2 regions of the Corynebacterium tuberculostearicum genome follow, and region 1 is predicted to be linked to the other one. Evidence: predicted binding sites of a transcription regulator. Region 1 holds the regulator's gene; the other holds the start of a gene.
The links. The regulator LexA, encoded in region 1, represses DNA repair genes until DNA is damaged. The targets are predictions, from matches to a motif close to CGAACANNTGTTCG.
Positions count from the first base shown of each region.

Region 1 (9,436 bases):
GAAGCCGAGGGCAAGCAGCAGGCCGCCGGCCGCGACGAACGGGACCATATAGGACACGCCGGTCATAATTGCCTGTTGGATGCGCTTGCCCCAACCGAGCGACTGACCTTCTTCTTCCGCATCGGCGCGGGTAGCAGTGCCAGAGACCTTGTGGGCGTGCGGGTTGTGAGCGGCAGCGACGGCCTTGTCGAGCATGGTGCCGGGCTCATTGATGGCGCGTTTGACGCCGGATTCGATTACCGGCTTGCCGGCGAAGCGTTCGCGGTCGCGCACGCCGACGTCCGTGGCGAAGATGACCGCATCGGCCGCGTCGATCGTGGATTGGGAGACAGACTCATTATTAGACGAGCCCTGCGTCTCAACGGTCAGAGATACGTCATCGCGCTCGGCCGCGGTTTGGGTGAGGGCGTCGGCCGCCATGTAGGTGTGGGCGATGCCGGTGGGGCAGGCGGTGATGGCCACGATGCGGGTGACATCGGCCGAAGGTTCTGCGTTGGTAGGGGTTGCGGCCGAGGACGCGGTGGCGGAGGAGCCGGCGGTGCCGGCGGCAGCGGCACCGGTTGCGGCAGTGCTGGCAGCAGCGCCCTGGGCGGCCGATTCCTCGGCTGGCTTCTTCTTCGGCTTTTCGGCGTTGACTACGTCCAGCACAAGCCGGACGATTTCTTCCTTGGTGGGGGCGTTGCGCAGGGACTCGAGGAAGTCCTTGCGTACTAGAGCGCGGGCCAACTTGGACAAAATCTTCAAGTGGGCTTTGCCACCGCCGGCCGGAGCAGCGATGAGGAAGACTAGCTGGGCGTCGCCGTCGGGGCCGGAGAAATCCACGCCGCGGCTCAGGCGGGCGAATGCGAGGGTGGGTTCGGTCACTGCCTCGGAGCGGCAGTGCGGGATGGCGACTCCGCCAGGGACGCCGGTACCGGCCTTGGCCTCGCGGTCGATGGCGGGCTGTGCCAAGCCGGCGATGTCGGTGGCTCGGCCGGTGTCATGGACCAGCGTGGCCAGGTTGGTAATTACGGAGTCAACGCTGTCGCCGAAGTCGGCGTCGAGCGCGACTAGGTCGGTAGTGATGAGGTCGGAAGCCATGATTAGGCACTCCTTAGGCTAGCGAGTTTAGGGTGGTATGGGCGATATCGAGTTCTTCTGGGCGAGGGAATTGGGTGCCTTGTTTGGATGCAGCCGCAGTTCCGTAGGCCACCGACTGCGCCAGGCTATCGGCCGGCGACTTACCGGCGGTACGGCCGAGGAGATATCCAGCGAGCGCGGCGTCACCGGCGCCTACAGTGGATTTCACCGTTGCTGGCGGGGGAGTTGCAGCCCAAGCGCCGTCCGCGGTAACCAGCACCGCGCCGGCACCGCCAAGGGTGACGAGTACTTCTGCGATGCCCTGCTTGACGACGTCCCGGGCCGCCCGCACAACCCCCGCGTACTCGCCGCGTGCGGCCTGGTCTTCCAATTCACGGCCGTCGGTTCCGGTGAGCTGGCCGAGCTCTAGTCCGTTCGGCTTAATGAGATCAGGCGCAGCAGAATTGAGGTTTTCGCCAATGGCCTGCATTGGGGCATCGGACGTATCGACGGCAATGCGAGCCTGTGGTGCGGCCGCGCGGACTGCGGAGATGAGGTCGCAATACCAATCGGTGTTGACGCCACGCGGCAGGGAGCCGGCTAGAACCACCCAGTCGGAGGCAAGGGCGCGGGCGGTGAGTTCGGAGGTAATGGCGCGGGAGTCGGCGTCGGAAAGCGCAGGGCCTGGACCGTTGACCTTGGTGGTGGTGCCATCAGGCTCTGTGATGGTGGTATTGACGCGAACTGCGCCGTTCATGGGGATTGCAGAGGAAGGCAGCCCGGCCGAGTGGATGAGATTTAGGAAAGAATCGGAGTCGTGGGCCGGGAAAAGAGCCAAGGAGTGCTCGCCAGCCAAGTGCACGGCATGGGTGACGTTTACACCCTTGCCGCCAGCAACCTGTGTGACCTCGCTGGCACGGTGGACATCACCGGAGGTCAATGGCTCGCTGAGCACAAGGGTGGCGTCGATACTGGGATTAGGGGTCAGCGTGAGAATCAAGTTGTCCCTTTCGCAGGTTGTATATTGGGGCCGAACGCCGTTGGAGAGAACCTCGCGGGCATGGCCCGCCCTCAATGTTGATTCTTGTCCGATTGTGTCCGAAAGTCAACAGAATTTCTGTGGTATACATTGCTTTTCTATCCGATTTGTGGTGTTCTGGAAGTTAATAAACCGCTATCTTCGAAGGAAGTACGCTCATGGAAAACGCGTCTGAGTCCACAATCAAAGGAACCGGTGTCGTTGCCGGAGTCGCCTACGCCGAAGCCGTGTGGGTCCGCCCTCGCCCGGCCTTGCCTACCGAGGGAAGCATTGACCCAGAGCAAGCGAGCGATTCTGAGTACGACCGCTTCCTTGCGGCCGTAGATACTGTCGCTGGCCGCTTGGAGCAGCGGGCTGCTGCCGCGGAGGGCCAGGCTGCGGAAGTTCTGACCGCAACGGCCGGCATGGTCAAGGACCGTGGTTGGCATAAGGCGGTGCGCAAGAATATCCGCACCGGCCGGGATGCGGAATTCGCTACTGTCGGCGCCACCGATAAGTTTGTCACCATGTTCGAAGCCGCCGGCGGAGTGATGGCCGAGCGCACTACTGACTTGAAGGACGTGCGAGACCGCGTTATTGCAGAGCTGCGCGGCGAGGACGAGCCGGGCCTGCCACTCGTCGACGGCGAGGCCGTTTTGTTCGCGGATGACTTGGCCCCGGCCGATACCGCGACGCTGGATACCAAGCACATCAAAGCCCTTGTTACCGAACTTGGTGGACCTACCAGCCATACGGCCATCATCGCCCGTCAGTTGGATATTCCATGCATCGTTGCTGTGGGCGCCGCGCTGAGCGATATTGAAAGCGGCACGCTGGTATTCGTCGATGGTGCAGTGGGCGCCGTCACCCTTGGGGCCGACGAAGAGGCTTCCACAAAGGCCGTGGCTGAGTATCGCGAGCGTGCGGCACGCGTTGCCCAGTGGCGCGGCCCGGCTGAGACCAAGGACGGCCACCGTGTGCAGCTGCTTGCCAACGTCGCTGATGGCAACGCCGCCCGCATTGCTTCGGATTCGCAAGCAGAGGGTATCGGCCTGTACCGCACGGAACTATCGTTCCTCTCGGCCAGTGAAGAGCCCAGCGTTGACGAGCAGGCAAAGATTTACGGCAAGGTTTTTAATGCCTTTCCTGAATCAAAGGTTGTCGTGCGTACGCTGGATGCCGGATCCGATAAACCTATCTCTTATGCCACGCTAAGCTCCGAGGAAAACCCAGCATTGGGTGTTCGTGGGCTGCGTATTGCACGCGATAATGAGGCTCTGCTGACCCGCCAGCTGGATGCGATTGCGCAGGCGGCTGCGGCTCGCGATGACAAAGCATCTACCTGGGTGATGGCTCCTATGGTTGCCACCTCTACCGAGGCCCAGTGGTTTGCTAGCCTGTGCCGCGAGCGCGGCCTGACTGCCGGCGCCATGATTGAGGTTCCGGCCGCAGCGCTTATGGCGGATAAAATCATGCCGCACCTTGATTTCGTGTCCATCGGCACCAATGACCTGACTCAGTACACGATGGCTGCGGACCGCCTGTCGCCACAGCTGGCCTACCTGACCGACCCGTGGCAGCCGGCTGTGCTGCGGCTCATTCAGCACACCTGCATCGTGGGCCAGGCCAATAACGTTGCGGTAGGCGTGTGCGGTGAGGCGGCAGCCGACCCGATGTTGGCCTGCGTGCTTACCGGCTTGGGCGTAAATTCGCTATCCGCAGCGTCGACCGCAGTTGCGGGCGTCGGCGCGCAGCTGGCAGAGGTTACCCTGGAACAGTGCCAGCAGCTTTCCGAGGTGGCGCTGGATGCGGAAAGCCCTGACGCTGCCCGTACCGCAGTGGTCGAGCGCATGGAGTCCTTCGCCTAAAGTTGGCGAAGGATCGGGGGACTATTCGCTGGCGAGCACGACCTCAATCTCGCGTTCGCGCAGCGCCTCCACGAAGGAATCGGGGGCAGCGGCGTCAGTGATGACGACGTCGATATCGGCGGCAGAGGCGAAACTTACCAAGTAATCATTGCCCAGCTTGCTGGAGTCACACATGACCACAACCTTGTGGGCATTGGTGACGAAAGCGGATTTGATGGCTGCCTCTTGGGAGTCGGCCGTCGACAAGCCATGATCCAGGGTTAGGGCATTGGTACCGATAAATGCGACGTCGGCACGCATCAGCGCTAGGGTGCGCAGTGCGGTATCGCCAACGACGGCCTGGGTAATCGCGCGAACCGTACCGCCAAGTAGCTGGACGTCTGGCACACCGTTGCTTGCTAGCGACAGAGCAATAGGCAAGCTATTGGAGACAATATTGAACTGCGCTTGCGGGTATTGCTGTCCAATGAGCTCCGCGAACGCGTTAATGGTGGTGCCTGCGTCCAAGAAAATGCTGCCGCCGCCGTGGGGGAGAAAGTCGAGGGCCGCGCGGGCGATGGCTGCTTTTGCACCGGAGGCGGACCGCTGGCGGGTATCCAAGGTAAGCTCCGCGGTTTGAAAGGTTTGGGAGGCTACCGCGCCGCCGTGCACGCGATGGACGACGCCCTCACGATCAAGCACGGCAAGGTCGCGCCGAATGGTCTCGGCCGTAACTTCGAAGCGTTCTGAGAGCTCAGTGACGTTGACGCGGCCTTCAACGGCGGTGAGGGAAGCAATTTGGCGACGCCGCTCTTCTGCGTACATGATTCCTCCTTGAATCTAGAGACATCGCGTCATGTAGTGGGGGTAAAAGTTGCCACTTTATGCGGAAATGAAAATCCGGCGATGTTGTTTTGCTTAGTCCATTGTCTCAAAAATCGGGAATAAACGGACTAAAGCAAAAATTTGCACGGCTGCATTCTATACCCGGTGCGCTGAAGTACCTGGTCAGAGGTAAAAGTGGGAAAGTGGGATTTTCGTCTCTTTTGGCGTCCGGGTCCGAAATGGAGCCAAAATGGGGGTGGCAGGCAACAGGCCGCGTCAACGAAGGGTGTACATAGATAGACCCCGCGAGGGCCACGCTTGGCCCTTGCGGGGGTATAGAATCTGCGTCAGATGTGTGGTTAAAGCTTGCGGAATACCGATACAACCTTGCCCATGATTTCCGCATCATCGCCGTTGATGGGAGCGTAGGCCTCATTGTGAGGAAGTAGCCACACACCGGAGGAATCGCGGTGGAACTCCTTGACGGTAGCTTCAGATCCTTCGAGCAGGGCGGCCACGAACTCGCCCTCTTCTGCAACTGACTGGGAGCGAATGATTACCCAGTCGCCGTCAAGGATGCCGGCATCCTGCATCGAGTCGCCGACTACTTGCAGCATATAAAGGTCGCCGCCACCGACCACCTCGTCAGGCATTGGGAAGTATGTGTCGACGTTTTCCTCTGCGGTAATGGGTGCTCCCGCAGCGATACGGCCGACCACAGGAATGTAGGAAACCGCACCTGCCTCTGCGGGAACCTGCTGTTCGGGCTTAGCCGGTTTGCGGCCCGGCTTCTTGGCGCCATCGTCGGTATTTAGGTGTCGAACATCTACGGCTCGTGGCTTATTTGGGTCACGACGCAAGAAGCCCTTTTCTTCCAATTGCTTTAGCTGGTAGGCAACAGAGGAGGTGGACTGCAGGCCTGCTGCGTCACCAATTTCGCGAATGCTTGGTGGGTAACCACGCAACATAACGGCGTCACTAATGACATTGAGGATGCGTCGCTGGCGGTCAGATAGGGAGGCGTAGTCGGTCTTCTCGGTGGTCTTCTTTGGCTTGCGGCCCATTGCTGGCTCCTCGGAGGGGATCGGGTGGATTTATCGGTGGTCTATTAGCTGGCGGCGCTGAAAAGTTGCCACACGTCATTTGTAGCACGAAAAGTACAGATGTTCGAGATTTGCTCGTTGGGGTGGACAAGCATTCGAACCGATGCTATAAATCGAACGTACCAACTAAATCGAACATTATGGCGACTGGTTTCCGGTGTGTGTCGTATGGGGCGCCTACGGTGGGTTCAGTCGTCGAAAGGAAAGTCATGTCTCTGCTGATCAATTCTCGCAATAACCTGGTAACTCGCAACGCTACGGAACCTGTAGTGGTGCCTTCTGCATCCGTATGGGATGTGGAGCGTGGCTACGGTTCTGCGGTCCGCGGTACTGCAAACTCTCGGTATGTTCGAACTCTACGTGTGGAAGATCGCACGACCTATCGTTCGAACCGCACGGCGGCCGGAGGCTCTGGGAACAGATCGAATATGGTCCGAAACAGCGTGGGTGAGTCGAACACAGGTAACTACGCATTGGGCGCAGTGTTTGGTGTAGCGGTCTTTGTGGGCACTTTGCTAGGAGGACTAGCTGGTGCTGAAGGAAACAGTGCACCGCAACCGCCGGCTTCTAATGTGCAACAAGTAGAGGCTGCAGTAACACGCTAGGGGGACCGGTGGGGGCGAAGCCCGGTGGTCGCACGGAATTGAAGGTGAGTAAACTACTGGCGTACCAACGTCAGTGAAAGGACCACTGTGTATTGCCCCTTTTGTCACAATGAGCAATCCCGCGTCATCGACTCGCGTGTGGTCGATGCTGGAGCGTCGATTCGTCGCCGGCGCGAGTGTGCTTCGTGCAAGGGGCGCTTTACCACGGTCGAGAAGGCCGTGTTGCTTGTGGTGAAGAGAAACGGTCTGGCCGAGCCTTTCAGCAGAGATAAATTGATTCGCGGTGTGCGCCGTGCCTGCCAGGGTCGAGATGTAAGCGACGATGCCCTGAAGAAGCTGGCGCAAGAAGTTGAGGAGACGGTGCGCAGTCATGGCTCCTCGCAGGTCAACGCGAACGAGATTGGTTTGGCCATCCTGGAACCACTGCGGGACCTTGATGAAGTGGCCTATCTGCGCTTCGCCTCCGTGTATAAATCCTTTGAAAGCGCAGATGACTTTGAATCCGAGATTCGCCTGATGCGAAGGCGCGATCGCGAGGACTTTTAGCGCAGTTTGTCCACCGCCTTTTGGATGCGCCGGAGTGAAACGGCATGGGCTGTGCCAAGGCGCTGAGCAAAAAGGGAAACTCGAAGTTCCTCTATCATCCAACGCACGTCCTTGACCTCGCGGGTCTTTTCGCGGCCGGCCGGTAGATTGCGCAGGCGGTTGGATAGGTAGGCCTTGGCGTTATCTACCTCGGCTTGACGGTCTGCATCGCGGTCGGGGTCAAGGTTCATATCCTCTAGGCGAATGCGCATGGCTTGGATATATCGCGGTAGATGGCGCAGATGGGACATTCCATGGACAGTGATGGCGTTTCGGGGAAGGAGGAAATCCAGTTGTGCGCGCATGTCATCGATTGCTGGACCGTCCCAATGAGCGAGTTCCGCTCGCAGGTTGGAGTACTCGGCGAGTCCGGGGGCAATAGCTACCACTGCCTGGCGTACGCGGCCTGGGACCTGGGGCTTGACGGTGTTTTTAAGCTTCTGAAACGCCGCGGGGGTGCGGACGGGCCCGCCGGCTTCGAGCATCAGGTCGCGGATCGCGGCGATGCGGGCGTCATTGACAAGGCCGTCGGCGCCGCCGTGCGGATAGGAATCGACGGCGACGCGCTGTTGCAATGGCAGGCCCTTGACCATTTGGGAGGCGTTGACGGATATCTCACGCATGAGGAGCGTAAGCGTGGTCGTTACCATGGCGGCATCTGCGGCGGCCTTGGTGGGATGGACCTTGAGTTCGACGCCGTTCTTGGTAGCGACTAGGGCAGGGTAGGCGGTGACTTCGTGGCCGTCGACGGTGGTCTTGACCGTGTCATCGATCTTGCCAAGGGTATCGTCGGTCCACTCGCTGACGGCGGTGGATTCTGAAGTGCGCGAGACGCGAGATACGGAGGACTTGATGTGTCCGGCCTGACGCTGCACGAGCGCCGCGAGGTCGCGGTCGGAGTCGACGATTTTGCCGCGCTTATCGATGGCCCCGTAGTTCATCCGCAGGTGGGCGGGTAGCTTGCTGGCCTGGAAGTCGGTGGCGTTGATTCCTTGGCCGCCGAGTTCGCGGAGGACGTCGGCAAGCTGCTGGGTGATGGTGCCTTCATAAGGGATGAGGCGGTCGATGGCGCGCTCGGCAAATTCGGGCGCGGGGACGACAGTGCGGCGCAGGGCCTTGGGCAGGCTGCGGATGAGCTCGGTGACGAGCTCGAGACGTAGACCCGGAACGAGCCAATCAAAGCCTTCGGTATCCAAACCGGCGAGCATAGGAATGGGGACCATTACGGTGACGCCGTCGAGAGGATCGCCGGGCTCGAACTTGTAGGTCAGTTCGTAATCGATAGAGCCCTTGCGCCAGTGGTCGGGGAAGGATTCCTCGGTGACCTCGTGGGAGTCATCGATGAGCTTAGCGGGATCGAAATCCAGCAGATCCGGGGTGCGGCGGCGCTCCTTTTTCCACCACGAGTCAAAGTGGCGGCCGGTGGTTACCTTTGCCGGAATGCGCTGGTCATAGAAATCGAAGAGCGTGTCTTCGTCCACGATAAGGCCGCGGCGGCGGGCCTTTTCTTCGTATTCAGCGGCGTCGTCAAGCGCTTGGGCGTTTGCCTTGAAGAAGGCGTGGTGGGTGTTCCAGTCGCCGGCGATAAGGGCATTGCGGATGAACATATCGCGGGCAGCGGTGGGATCAACGCGGTGGTAGGGCACGGTGCGGTCGGCCACGATGGGCACGCCGTAGAGCGTGGATTTTTGGTGCGCGATGGCGGCGGCGCGCTTGCGAGACCAGGTGGGCTCGGAGTAGTTGTGCTTGAGCAGGTCCGCGCCGAGCTTTTCTACCCAGGCAGGATCGATGGCGGCGACATCGCGCGCCCAGAGGCGGGAAGTTTCCACCAGCTCGGCAGCCATGAGGAACTCGGGAGGCTTTTTAGCCAGGGCAGAGCCGGGGAATACCAGGAAGCGGGTGTTGCGTGCGCCCTGGAACTCCTTGGAATTGCCGTCGCGGGCGCCGATATTGGATAGCAGGCCCGAAAGGAGGGACATGTGGATGTCATCGGAGCGGCGCTCTGTCCCTTCCTGGTAGGTCCAGCCCAGCTGCTTGGCGACGTCCTTGAGCTGGCGCACCAAGTCAAACCACTCGCGGATGCGTATGTAGTGGAGGAATTCCTGCTTCATGCGCTTGCGGAACTTATTGCCGGATTGCTCGTTGCGGGTTTGCTTGATGTAATCCCACAGCTTGAGCATGGACAAGAAATCCGAGGTCTTGTCCTTGAAGCGGGCGTGGGCTTGGTCGGCCTGGGCTTGGAAGTCGAGGGGACGCTCGCGCACATCTTGGATGGTCATGGCGGCAACGATGACCATGACATCATCGAGGCATCCGTTGGCATTGGCTTCAATGAGCATGCGAGCCATGCGCGGATCCAGTGGGATGCGGGCAAGATCGCGGCCGATGGTGGTG
Region 1 covers NZ_CP069791.1:1,480,361-1,489,796, forward strand. The annotation lists gene I6J28_RS07130 (PTS fructose transporter subunit IIABC) at 1-1,080, opposite strand, end outside; gene I6J28_RS07135 (1-phosphofructokinase family hexose kinase) at 1,094-2,059, opposite strand; gene ptsP (phosphoenolpyruvate--protein phosphotransferase) at 2,257-3,945, shown strand; gene I6J28_RS07145 (DeoR/GlpR family DNA-binding transcription regulator) at 3,967-4,749, opposite strand; gene lexA (transcriptional repressor LexA) at 5,109-5,813, opposite strand; gene nrdR (transcriptional regulator NrdR) at 6,545-7,003, shown strand; gene hrpA (ATP-dependent RNA helicase HrpA) at 7,000-9,436, opposite strand, start outside.

Region 2 (9,436 bases), 430 kb from region 1:
GACCGAGGAGGTAGCCGTGGTCCGTGCCGCCCACGCAGACAGGGTTGCCGAGACCGCATCGTGGCCCTCGCGCCAGACGAGGGCGGTGACAGGAATTACCTCGCCTACAACGGCTTTGGAGGCTACAGAACCGGCGGAGATAAGCGGGCGGACATCGTCAATACCAAGGCGAGAAGTCATGCCCATAAGACTAATGCAGCTGTGTCAATTTCACCGGGCAAAGAACAAATCAGTCACAATGGAAGGCGTGAACGACGTAACTCCCACTGATCAAGATTGGCTCGTAGATTTTCGCGGCGTCGAGCTGCGCCGCGGGGGCAAGACCCTCGTCGGACCCGTGGACTGGCAAGTAGAGCTCGATGAGCGCTGGGTCATTATCGGCCCCAATGGCGCGGGCAAGACCTCGCTGGTGCGCATGGCCGCGGCCGAAGAGTTCCCCTCGAAAGGCACCGCCTTTTTGATGGGGGAGCAAATCGGCAAAACCGACATGCGCGATCTGCGCGCGCTTATCGGCATCTCCTCCGCGGCGGTGCAATCGCGTATCCCGGACACTGAGCGAGTGGACGATCTAGTTGTCTCCGCAGGTTACGCAGTGCTAGGCCGCTGGCGGGAAGAATACCAGGACATGGATTTCTCCCGCGCGGATGACATCTTGGCCCAAGTTGGCGCCACCCACCTCAAAGAGCGCACCTGGGGAACCCTGTCTGAGGGAGAAAAGAAGCGCGTCGTCCTCGCTCGCGCACTCATGTCTAACCCGGAGTTGCTCATCCTCGATGAGCCGTCCGCCGGAATGGACCTGGGAGGCCGCGAAGACCTCGTGGGATATCTTGGCAATCTAGCCATGGACCCCGATGCCCCAGCGATTGTCATGATCACCCACCACGTGGAGGAGATTCCCTATGGCTTCACCCACGCCATGCTGTTGGATGAGGGTAAAGTTGTGGCAAAAGGACTGATTAATTCCGTCCTCACCTCCGAAAATCTGACTCGCGCTTTCCACCAGCCTATTCAGGTGGACCGCATTGGACAGCGATACTTCGCCCGCCGAGCTTCTCTATGACCAATCCTTTTCATGACCGTCTCGATGCCATTGACGTCAGCGATACCACCGGCTTCCACGGTGGGCGCCTGGCGGCAACCGTCCTGCTCCTGCGGGATGGCGCTGACGGTCTTGAAGTGTGGGTACAAGAGCGCGTCCACACCATGCACAACTACCCGGGGCATTCAGTCTTTCCCGGCGGCGGCGTAGATCCGCGCGACTTTCCACCACGTTCCTGGGACTCGGGCGAGCTGTGGGCCGGAAAGTCTGTCATCTCCATGGCCCGCCGGATGGGCGTGACCAAGTACAAAGCCCACGCCCTAGTGTTCGCCGCTGCCCGCGAGCTCTTCGAAGAGGCCGGCACCCTTTTCGCCATCCGCGAGGACGGCATTGTCTCCAATGCGCGGCGCTATCACAAAGAGCGAAAACTACTAGAAAACCACACCATTTCCTTTACCGAATTCCTCAGCAATAACGGCATGCGTGTCGACGCCGATATGCTCCTTCCCTGGGCGCGCTGGGTAGGAAAGGGAAAGAGCCAGTGGTTCGACACCTTCTTCTTCGTTGGGGTGTTGCCCTCCGGCCAAGAACCCGATGGGGATACCGATGAAGCAGACGATGCCGGATGGTTCTCCCCGCAGCTCATCCTGGACGGCTGGCGCGCCGGGCTGGTGCGCCTTGCCATCCCCACGTGGGCACAGATGCAGAGGCTGAGCAAGTATTCCTCCGTACAAGAGGTCCTAGAGGATGCGTCCTTTTCGGACCTGCGCCCCGTCATTGGGGATCCCCGCGAAGATCCCCGTTACCGCGAATTCTTCTCCACCACCCCTTTAGACCGAATATGAGTTATACCCCCGCAGAAGTTGACTTCCTTGCCGAGCATCAAGAGGAAATAGCACACCTCGACCTCACCTTAACCAAGGCTTCTCGGCTCAAAGACACCGAAATCCTCAAAGCTAAGTTCGGTGAGTATGGCCGCGCGGTCATGGAGCTGGTAACCGCCCGCAGTTCCGGCAAGCTCCCGCACGATTGGCTGATGGATGCAGACTCCGCCCAGCAAGCAACCCCCCTCGAAGTGGCGGCGTATCGGACGAAATTCCTCGCCGAGCAGGGCGTGCGCAGCGTCCACGACGTCACCTGTTCCATCGGCACCGAAGGCTATAATTCTCCGCTCGACTATTTTGGCTCAGACCTGGATGAATCACGGGTAAGAATGGCGAGGCACAACCTCTCTTCCGCCAAGATTTTCCGCGCGGATGCGCTGACGACTACTACCACGGCCGATGTTCTCCTTGCAGACCCGGCCCGCCGCGCCGGCGGCAGGCGGATCACGCGGCCGGAGGATTTGGTGCCACCGCTCCCGGAGGTCGTCGATAAGCACCGCGACAAGGAACTGGCCATCAAGTGCGCGCCTGGCCTTGATTTTAGCGAGTGGGACGGCCTCGTTACTGTCGCGAGCGTCGATGGCGGGGTAAAAGAAGCCTGCCTTTATACCCCAGGCCTTGGCAGCGGCCGAAGAGCGGTAATGATTCGCGGAGGCAAGCTAGATGTCCTCGATGACCACGCAGACAACCTACCCGATGCCGGAGACATTGGCAGTTACCTCATCGATCCGGATGGGGCCATCGTGCGAGCGGGATTGGTTCAGCACTACGCGGCCAGGGAAGGGCTGCATCAAATCGATCCGCGCATCGCATACCTGACAGGAGAGAGGATTCCGGAGGGGACTTCGGGATTTCCATTCATAGAAAAAGTACCCCTAAAGAGATTAAAATCCGTACTTAAATCCTATGATGCGGGAAGCCTAGAAATCCTTGTACGCGGGGTAGAAGTGGACCCTGACCAGCTGCGGAAGAAGATGAAGCTGAAGGGAAAGAAACCTTTTGCGGTCATCATTACGCGAATTGGCTCACAGGGAATCGCCTTGCTGTGTCAACCCCGAGTATTATCGTCCGAGGATAATTACGCAACATAAATATATCGGAAAGGTGAGTGCCCAATGCCAACTATCGTGGCTCTGGTCAAACACGTGCCGGATACGTGGTCTACCAAGTCTTTGAACGATGACCACACCCTGGATCGCACCTCCGTGGATAACGTCATTGATGAGGTTAATGAGTACTCCGTGGAACAAGCCCTGCGACTGCGCGACAATAACCCCGATGCTGGCTACAAGGTCGTAGCGCTGACGATGGGGCCGGCCCAAGCCGACGAGGCACTGCGTAAGGCTTTGGCCATGGGCGCCGACGATGCCGTGCTCGTCTCTGACGACTCCCTGGCTGGAGCGGACGCGCTATCGACCGCGTGGACCCTCAATGCCGCGCTCAATAAGCTTGACGACGTCCAGCTGATCACCGCCGGTGCCGAGGCTTCCGACGCCTCCACCGGCCTGCTTGCCGGCCTGCTCGCCGAATACCGCCAGCTGCCGGCCCTTACCGGCCTGCACAAGGTAGAGCTAGCTGACGGCACCCTGCAGGGCACCCGCGATGATGCGCGCGGTACCTGGGAACTCGAGGCGCCACTGCCGGCGATCGTTACGGTGAACGATAAGAGCGACAAGCCGCGATTCCCCAACTTCAAGGGCCTTATGGCAGCTAAGAAGGCGGAAATCACCACCTTCACCCTGGCTGATTTGGGCATCGAGGCTATTGCGCCGACGACCTCTGTGTCGGCCGCTGAGAAGCGCCCACCGCGCACCGCCGGCGAAGTTATTTCGGAGCCCAACCCGCAGGACGCAGCGAAGAAGATCGTTGACTTCCTGTCCGCAAAGAACTTGATTTAGGAGTAGATATGTCGCACGTTTACGTACTAGTTGAGCACGACGCGGACAACCTCCTTCCCGTTACCGGCGAGCTGATTACGGCCGCGCGGGAATTGGGTACGGTGTCCGCAGTGGTCGTCGGCAAGCAGGCCGATAAGTTCGATGCCGACCTTGCCGCCCTCGGCGCCGCACAGGTAGTTCAGGCAACGGCCGAGGATTATGACCAGCGGTTCCTTACCCCGGAGGTCGATGCCCTGCATGCGCTTGGCGCTGCAAACCCAGCGCCCATCGTGCTGGCCGCAACTCCGGCCAATAATGAGATTGCCGGCCGCCTCGCGGCTCGCCTCGCCTCTGGCGCGCTGGTCAATGTCAATGGCATCGCCGCTGATGGCTCCGCCAAGATGAGTATTTTCGGTGGTTCTTATGAGACCACCTCCACCGCCGCTGGCCAGTGCCCGATCTACACCCTCCGCCCAGGCGCGGTTGAGGCTGCGCCACAGCAAGTGGAGGCGCAGCCGGCGCCGATGCCGTTGCCGGCCGCCACGGGCAAAGACGTCAAGGTAACTTCCTTTACTCCGGCACAGAAGTCCGCACGACCGGAAATTACCGAGGCCAAGGCAGTCGTCGCCGGCGGCCGTGGCGTGGGCAACGAGTTCGGCGCCGTCGTCGAGCCGCTTGCCGACGCCCTCGGAGCCGCAGTCGGCGCCACCCGCGACGCCGTCGATGAAGGCTTTTATGACGCCGCCTATCAGATCGGCCAGACCGGTGTTACCGTCTCGCCCGACCTCTACATCGGCTTGGGCATCTCTGGCGCTATCCAGCACACCTCTGGCATGCAGACTTCCGGCACCATTGTGGTGGTCAACCAAGACCAGGATGAGCCGTTCTTCCAGATCGCTGATCTCGGCGTCGTGGGTGACCTGCATGAAATCGCACCGGCCCTGACCGAGGAACTGAAGGCGCGCCAGTAATGCCGCACTACTTCGACTATGCCGCTACCCAGCCGATGCGCCAGAGCGCGATTGACGCGTGGGTGGCGGCGGCCGGCTCCCTCAACTCCGGCGCGCAGTATGGTTCCGGCCGCAAGGCTCGGTCCGTGCTGGATGATGCCCGCGAAAAGGTGGCTTCCCTCCTCGGCTGCGAGCCCATCGAAGTCATCTTCACCTCTTCAGGCACCGAGGCGGACAATATCGCCATTCAGGGGCTCTACGCGGCTGGGCAAACAAACCGCATTATTTCTACCGATATCGAGCACCCCGCCGTGCGCGATACTGTCTCTAAGCTGGAGAAAACCGGAGCGGCCGTCGATATCCTTCCCGTCGACCGTTCTGGGCACATCGCAGATCTGTCGGTCCTAGACACGCTTGCCGACGTCGCTACCTGCATGTGGGCCAACAACGAAACCGGCGCCATTCAGCCAATCGAAGAGATCGCAGCCCGAGCGAATGCGACAGGCACGCCCGTGCACGTCGACGCGGTCCAAGCCGTGGGCAAAGTCCCCATCAACTTTTCCTCGCTAGGGGTCACCAGCCTCGCCGCCAGTGCCCACAAGTTCGGCGGTCCCCGCGGCATCGGCCTGCTTTTGGCCAAGCGCAGCCCTGCGCCACAGCCGATCGCCTACGGTGGCGGCCAAGAGCGAGGTATTCGCCCAGGCACCGTAGACGTCGCGAGCGCTTCCGGTCTGGCTGCAGCGCTGGAGGAATCAGTCTCCGAAATCACCATCCAAGGCGAGCGAATTGCGGCTCTCCGCAATAAGCTGCGCGACGGAATTCTCGCCACCATTGATGACGCGGTGGTCAATTCCGCTGAGCCGTGCTTGCCTTCCCACCTGCACGTCTCTTTCCCCGGTGCTGACGGCGATAGCCTCATCATGCTGCTGGATTCCTTGCAGATCGAGGCCTCTACCGGCAGCGCTTGCAGCGCAGGCGTAAACCGCATGTCTCATGTCCTCGAAGCAATGGGCGTAAGTGAGGCGGAAGGTATTGGTTCTCTTCGCTTTACTCTTGGCCGACTCACTTCGGACGAGGACGTTGACTACGTCTTGGCTCATCTGCCGGAGGTCATTTCCCGAGCCCGCTCCGTCTAGCTATCATTCCTTTCCTTTGCCGCCGCCCGCCGGGCGGCGATAGCTTGGCCCACCGTTAGTGCCCAGTTCTTGTTCTTGGGCGCTAGCGGTCCTTGGGGCTCATCGTATTCCCAGCGACCGTCATCAAAGAGCCATACTATGTCCCCAGTATGTGGATCCATGATGTAGAAGGCGCCACCATCAGTTTTGATGTTGTGATGGTGCTGGCACAGTGAGGCCAAGTTGCTTCCCGAAGTTTTCCCTCCCTTTGCATGGTCAATTCGGTGGTCCTTTTGACAGTTTTCTGCGGGGCGATTGCAGCCCGGGAATCGGCACACGCCATCGCGGCCTTCTACGTAGGCGCCAATGAGCGGGGGAGTGACGTAGCTTTCGCTCTCCATTCCTTTGGCACGATCCATGTCTCGCGTCTGGGTGGGGCACAGACTGTCAGCGGTCTCTGGGCTTACCCACCCGAATCCCCGGATAAATGCGGGAGCCGCCTCCTGGTCGTGGGCTCGGTACATGTGAACAACCACTTTCGTCCGCGACTCTATTTCGCCCAGAATCAACTTGGCTAGCGCTTCAGCTTTGGTGAGATTATGCTCTTCGGCAGCCTTACTGACGTGTTCATCGATAGCTATCATGGTTGCTTCATCGAATTCGACTGCTAGTCCGGCCTTTCCGCCGAAGCTGGGGTAGGTGTAATAGGAGTCGTTCCCTGTGTCAGACCCCGTATCCTCTTTGGGGTTTGGGTCCTCTACAGCGATGAGGCCATTAAGTTTTCTCCGCAAATTCGTATTCGAAGGCAGTACCTGGCCGGGCTTTGTGGGAGTCAGGTAACGCGCAAGCTCTTGGTCTATCCGCTCGAGAACTTCGGCCAGGATGTCGCCAAGCTTGCTCAGCACGGCGTCGATAGTAATAAGACGAGAGAAATCCAGGAAGTAATAGGTTTCTTGGAGCGCCTTCGTGAGTGGTAGCTCTGTGAGTCGATAAAGGGCCATGGTTATGTCCCGCGTGCGCCGCTCACTTAAGCCCGTGCGGGTGGAAAGTGTGTGGCAAGATATATCGAAATCTTCTTCTAGGTCTGGCTTCACCTCATTCCAGAATAGGTATTCTTGCTTCCGGATTTCTGTGGCTTTAACTGCTAGCGGATCGTTGGGGTCATTGACTATGTAGTAGGCGTCCAAGATTAAATCCCCCGATTAGTAGAACTAGTGTGCGTAGCTTCATGGTGTTCATTTTAAGCCGTGTCCTGCCGCTTTTCAAGGGTTATGGGCAAATATGTGTTCTAAAAGGTTGTATTCCCAGGAGGAAGAAACGGAAGTAAAGAAAATTATCTCCAGTGGTGCGTGTTAAAGATGTGACAGGAGTGAAGGCGTTGCTAGACTCACGCGCATGACTTCAAAGAAGGCACTCCGAAAGAGCATTACTGCGGTAGTCACCGTGGCTGCACTAGCTGTAAGTGGTACCGCTGTTGCCCAGGCGGTGAACTTTGGTGCGCCAAAGGGCGTTGACGTGGCGGCGCACCAGCATCCGGGCGGTACGCCCATCGATTGGTCTAAAGTGCGGTCCGACGGACAGTCCTTTGCGTTCGTGAAGGCTACCGAAGGCGGGGATTGGGTAAACCCCCACTACGTACAGGATATTCAGGCGGCTAATGCTGCTGGACTCAAGACCGGTGCATACCACTACGCACGTCCGGCTGGCGACGCCAAGACTCAGGCGGCCAACTTTGCCGCGCAGATCGCCCTTGCCCCAGATCAGACATTGCCTCCTGCACTTGATATCGAGGTGGCGGAAGGAAAGTCTGCGGCACAGCTGGAGCAGTGGATTGAAGAATTTACTAGCGAGCTCAAGCGTCTTACCGGCCGCACGCCCATGATTTACACCTACAAGTACTTCTGGATGGGGCAGATGAATAACTCCCAGAAGTTCTCGGATATGCCACTGTGGCTTGCAGCCTATCAGGACCAGGCGCCTGAAGCGGTGGGCGGATGGAAGGAACTTTCCTTCTGGCAGCGTTCTGGTTCTGGCAAGGTAGCAGGCATTTCTACCGACGTCGATATGAACCTGTTTAATGGTTCCAAGCAGCAGCTGCAGTCTTTCAGTGACGGCAATTACGTCGACGTCGGCGGCGCGCTAGAGCAGCTGGTTGTCAGCGATGGGCTTGACTTGAGCTCGGATAGTACGCCGCTCATCGGTGCTATTTTGGCCCTGGCGGCGGGGCTGATTGCGATTCCGCAGCTTGCCGACGCCGCCGAAAAGTCCGGCCTCGATCCCCAAGCGGCGGAGGGCCTGGCTGGCTTCGTAAAGACCCTTAAGGACAAGGATGCTCTTCCGGTGGAGGACCTAGGCGATATGGCCAAGGGCAACTTCTCCGTCAGCGACCTAGCTATCCTGCTGGACAATGCTGGTCACGTAAACAACGTGAAATCTGGCAACGTCTCCGAGTCGGAGGTATCGGAAGCTAAGAATGCCGCCAAGAACGCCGGCGCTGACGTGCCTGATTTCGACGCGGCGCAGGTAGCTACGCTGCTTAATCGCGTGCTGCAGTAGCGCCGGTGAAAAACGCGCGGGTCCAGGCCTCGTCTTTGTAATGGGCGGGCACTGCCCCGCCAAGGAGTGCCTTTGCCAGCTGGGCGGCTTCGACGGAGCCCTCGGCTGGCATTTCTGTATCTGAGGCCACCAGGATGATGTTCCCGTAGCGCCGGCCTTTGAGCATCGGTGGGTCCGCGATGACGGCGAGGTGGTCAAATACCTTATCCAGGCCCGCGAGCTCGCTCTTTGCCAGCTGGAGATCGGAATGGTCTCCGCAGTTGGCTACGTAGAGGCCGCCCGCCGCCAGCGACTGCTTTGCAGCCTGAAAGAATTCCACGGTGGTGAGGTTGGCGGGTGTCTTATCGCCTGCGAAGACATCGCGGATGATGATGTCGCGGCTGGACGGAAGGAACCCCTCGGTTTCTTTGCGTGCTTCGCCGGCGCGGATTTTGACGGTGGGGGAACGGGGGACGTCGAAAAGCGTACGCACCAATTCGCCCAGCTTGGCATCCAGCTCCACCACTGTGTGGCGGCTGCCCGGGAGTCTGCTAGCGAAGTAGCGCGGAAGGGAACAACCCGCGCCGCCTAGGTGGGTGACGCGGAGCTTATTCGCGGGCCGAGTATTGAGGTGCTCAACCGCCGCCGCAATCCAGCGCATGTACTCAAACTCCAGTTCCTCCGGTTCACCGAGCACAATGTGGCTGCTTGGCACGCCATTAACGTTGAGAATATAGGCACCGTCGCGAAACTCATCCGGCACTACCTCGGCCGTGCCGGTAGAAATGTCGTAGGTGCCGGTGATTCCCGGATCGGTGGAAGCTCGCTTTCTGCCCATGTCACACAAGCTTAGGGAATGGATTCGATTTAAACCGCGTTGGGGCTAGGGAGTAGACTTTCGGGCCTGTAGTCAAGGTGAAATGGGGAGCACAATGCGAGTATTGGTTGCCATGTCCGGCGGCGTGGACTCATCGGTTGCCGCCGCCCGTGCAGTAGAAGCCGGCCACGAGGTGATTGGCGTTCACCTCGCGCTGCA
Region 2 covers NZ_CP069791.1:1,914,421-1,923,856, reverse strand. The annotation lists gene I6J28_RS09185 (maltotransferase domain-containing protein) at 1-180, opposite strand, end outside; gene I6J28_RS09180 (ABC transporter ATP-binding protein) at 239-1,060, shown strand; gene I6J28_RS09175 (NUDIX hydrolase) at 1,057-1,884, shown strand; gene I6J28_RS09170 (THUMP-like domain-containing protein) at 1,881-3,014, shown strand; gene I6J28_RS09165 (electron transfer flavoprotein subunit beta/FixA family protein) at 3,039-3,821, shown strand; gene I6J28_RS09160 (electron transfer flavoprotein subunit alpha/FixB family protein) at 3,830-4,771, shown strand; gene I6J28_RS09155 (cysteine desulfurase family protein) at 4,771-5,886, shown strand; gene I6J28_RS09150 (HNH endonuclease signature motif containing protein) at 5,883-7,052, opposite strand; gene I6J28_RS09145 (glycoside hydrolase family 25 protein) at 7,261-8,421, shown strand; gene I6J28_RS09140 (spermidine synthase) at 8,402-9,238, opposite strand; gene mnmA (tRNA 2-thiouridine(34) synthase MnmA) at 9,333-9,436, shown strand, end outside.
Region 2: I6J28_RS09150 (HNH endonuclease signature motif containing protein) is a predicted target of LexA. The motif match lies at 7,142-7,155, and genes of this name have one in related genera.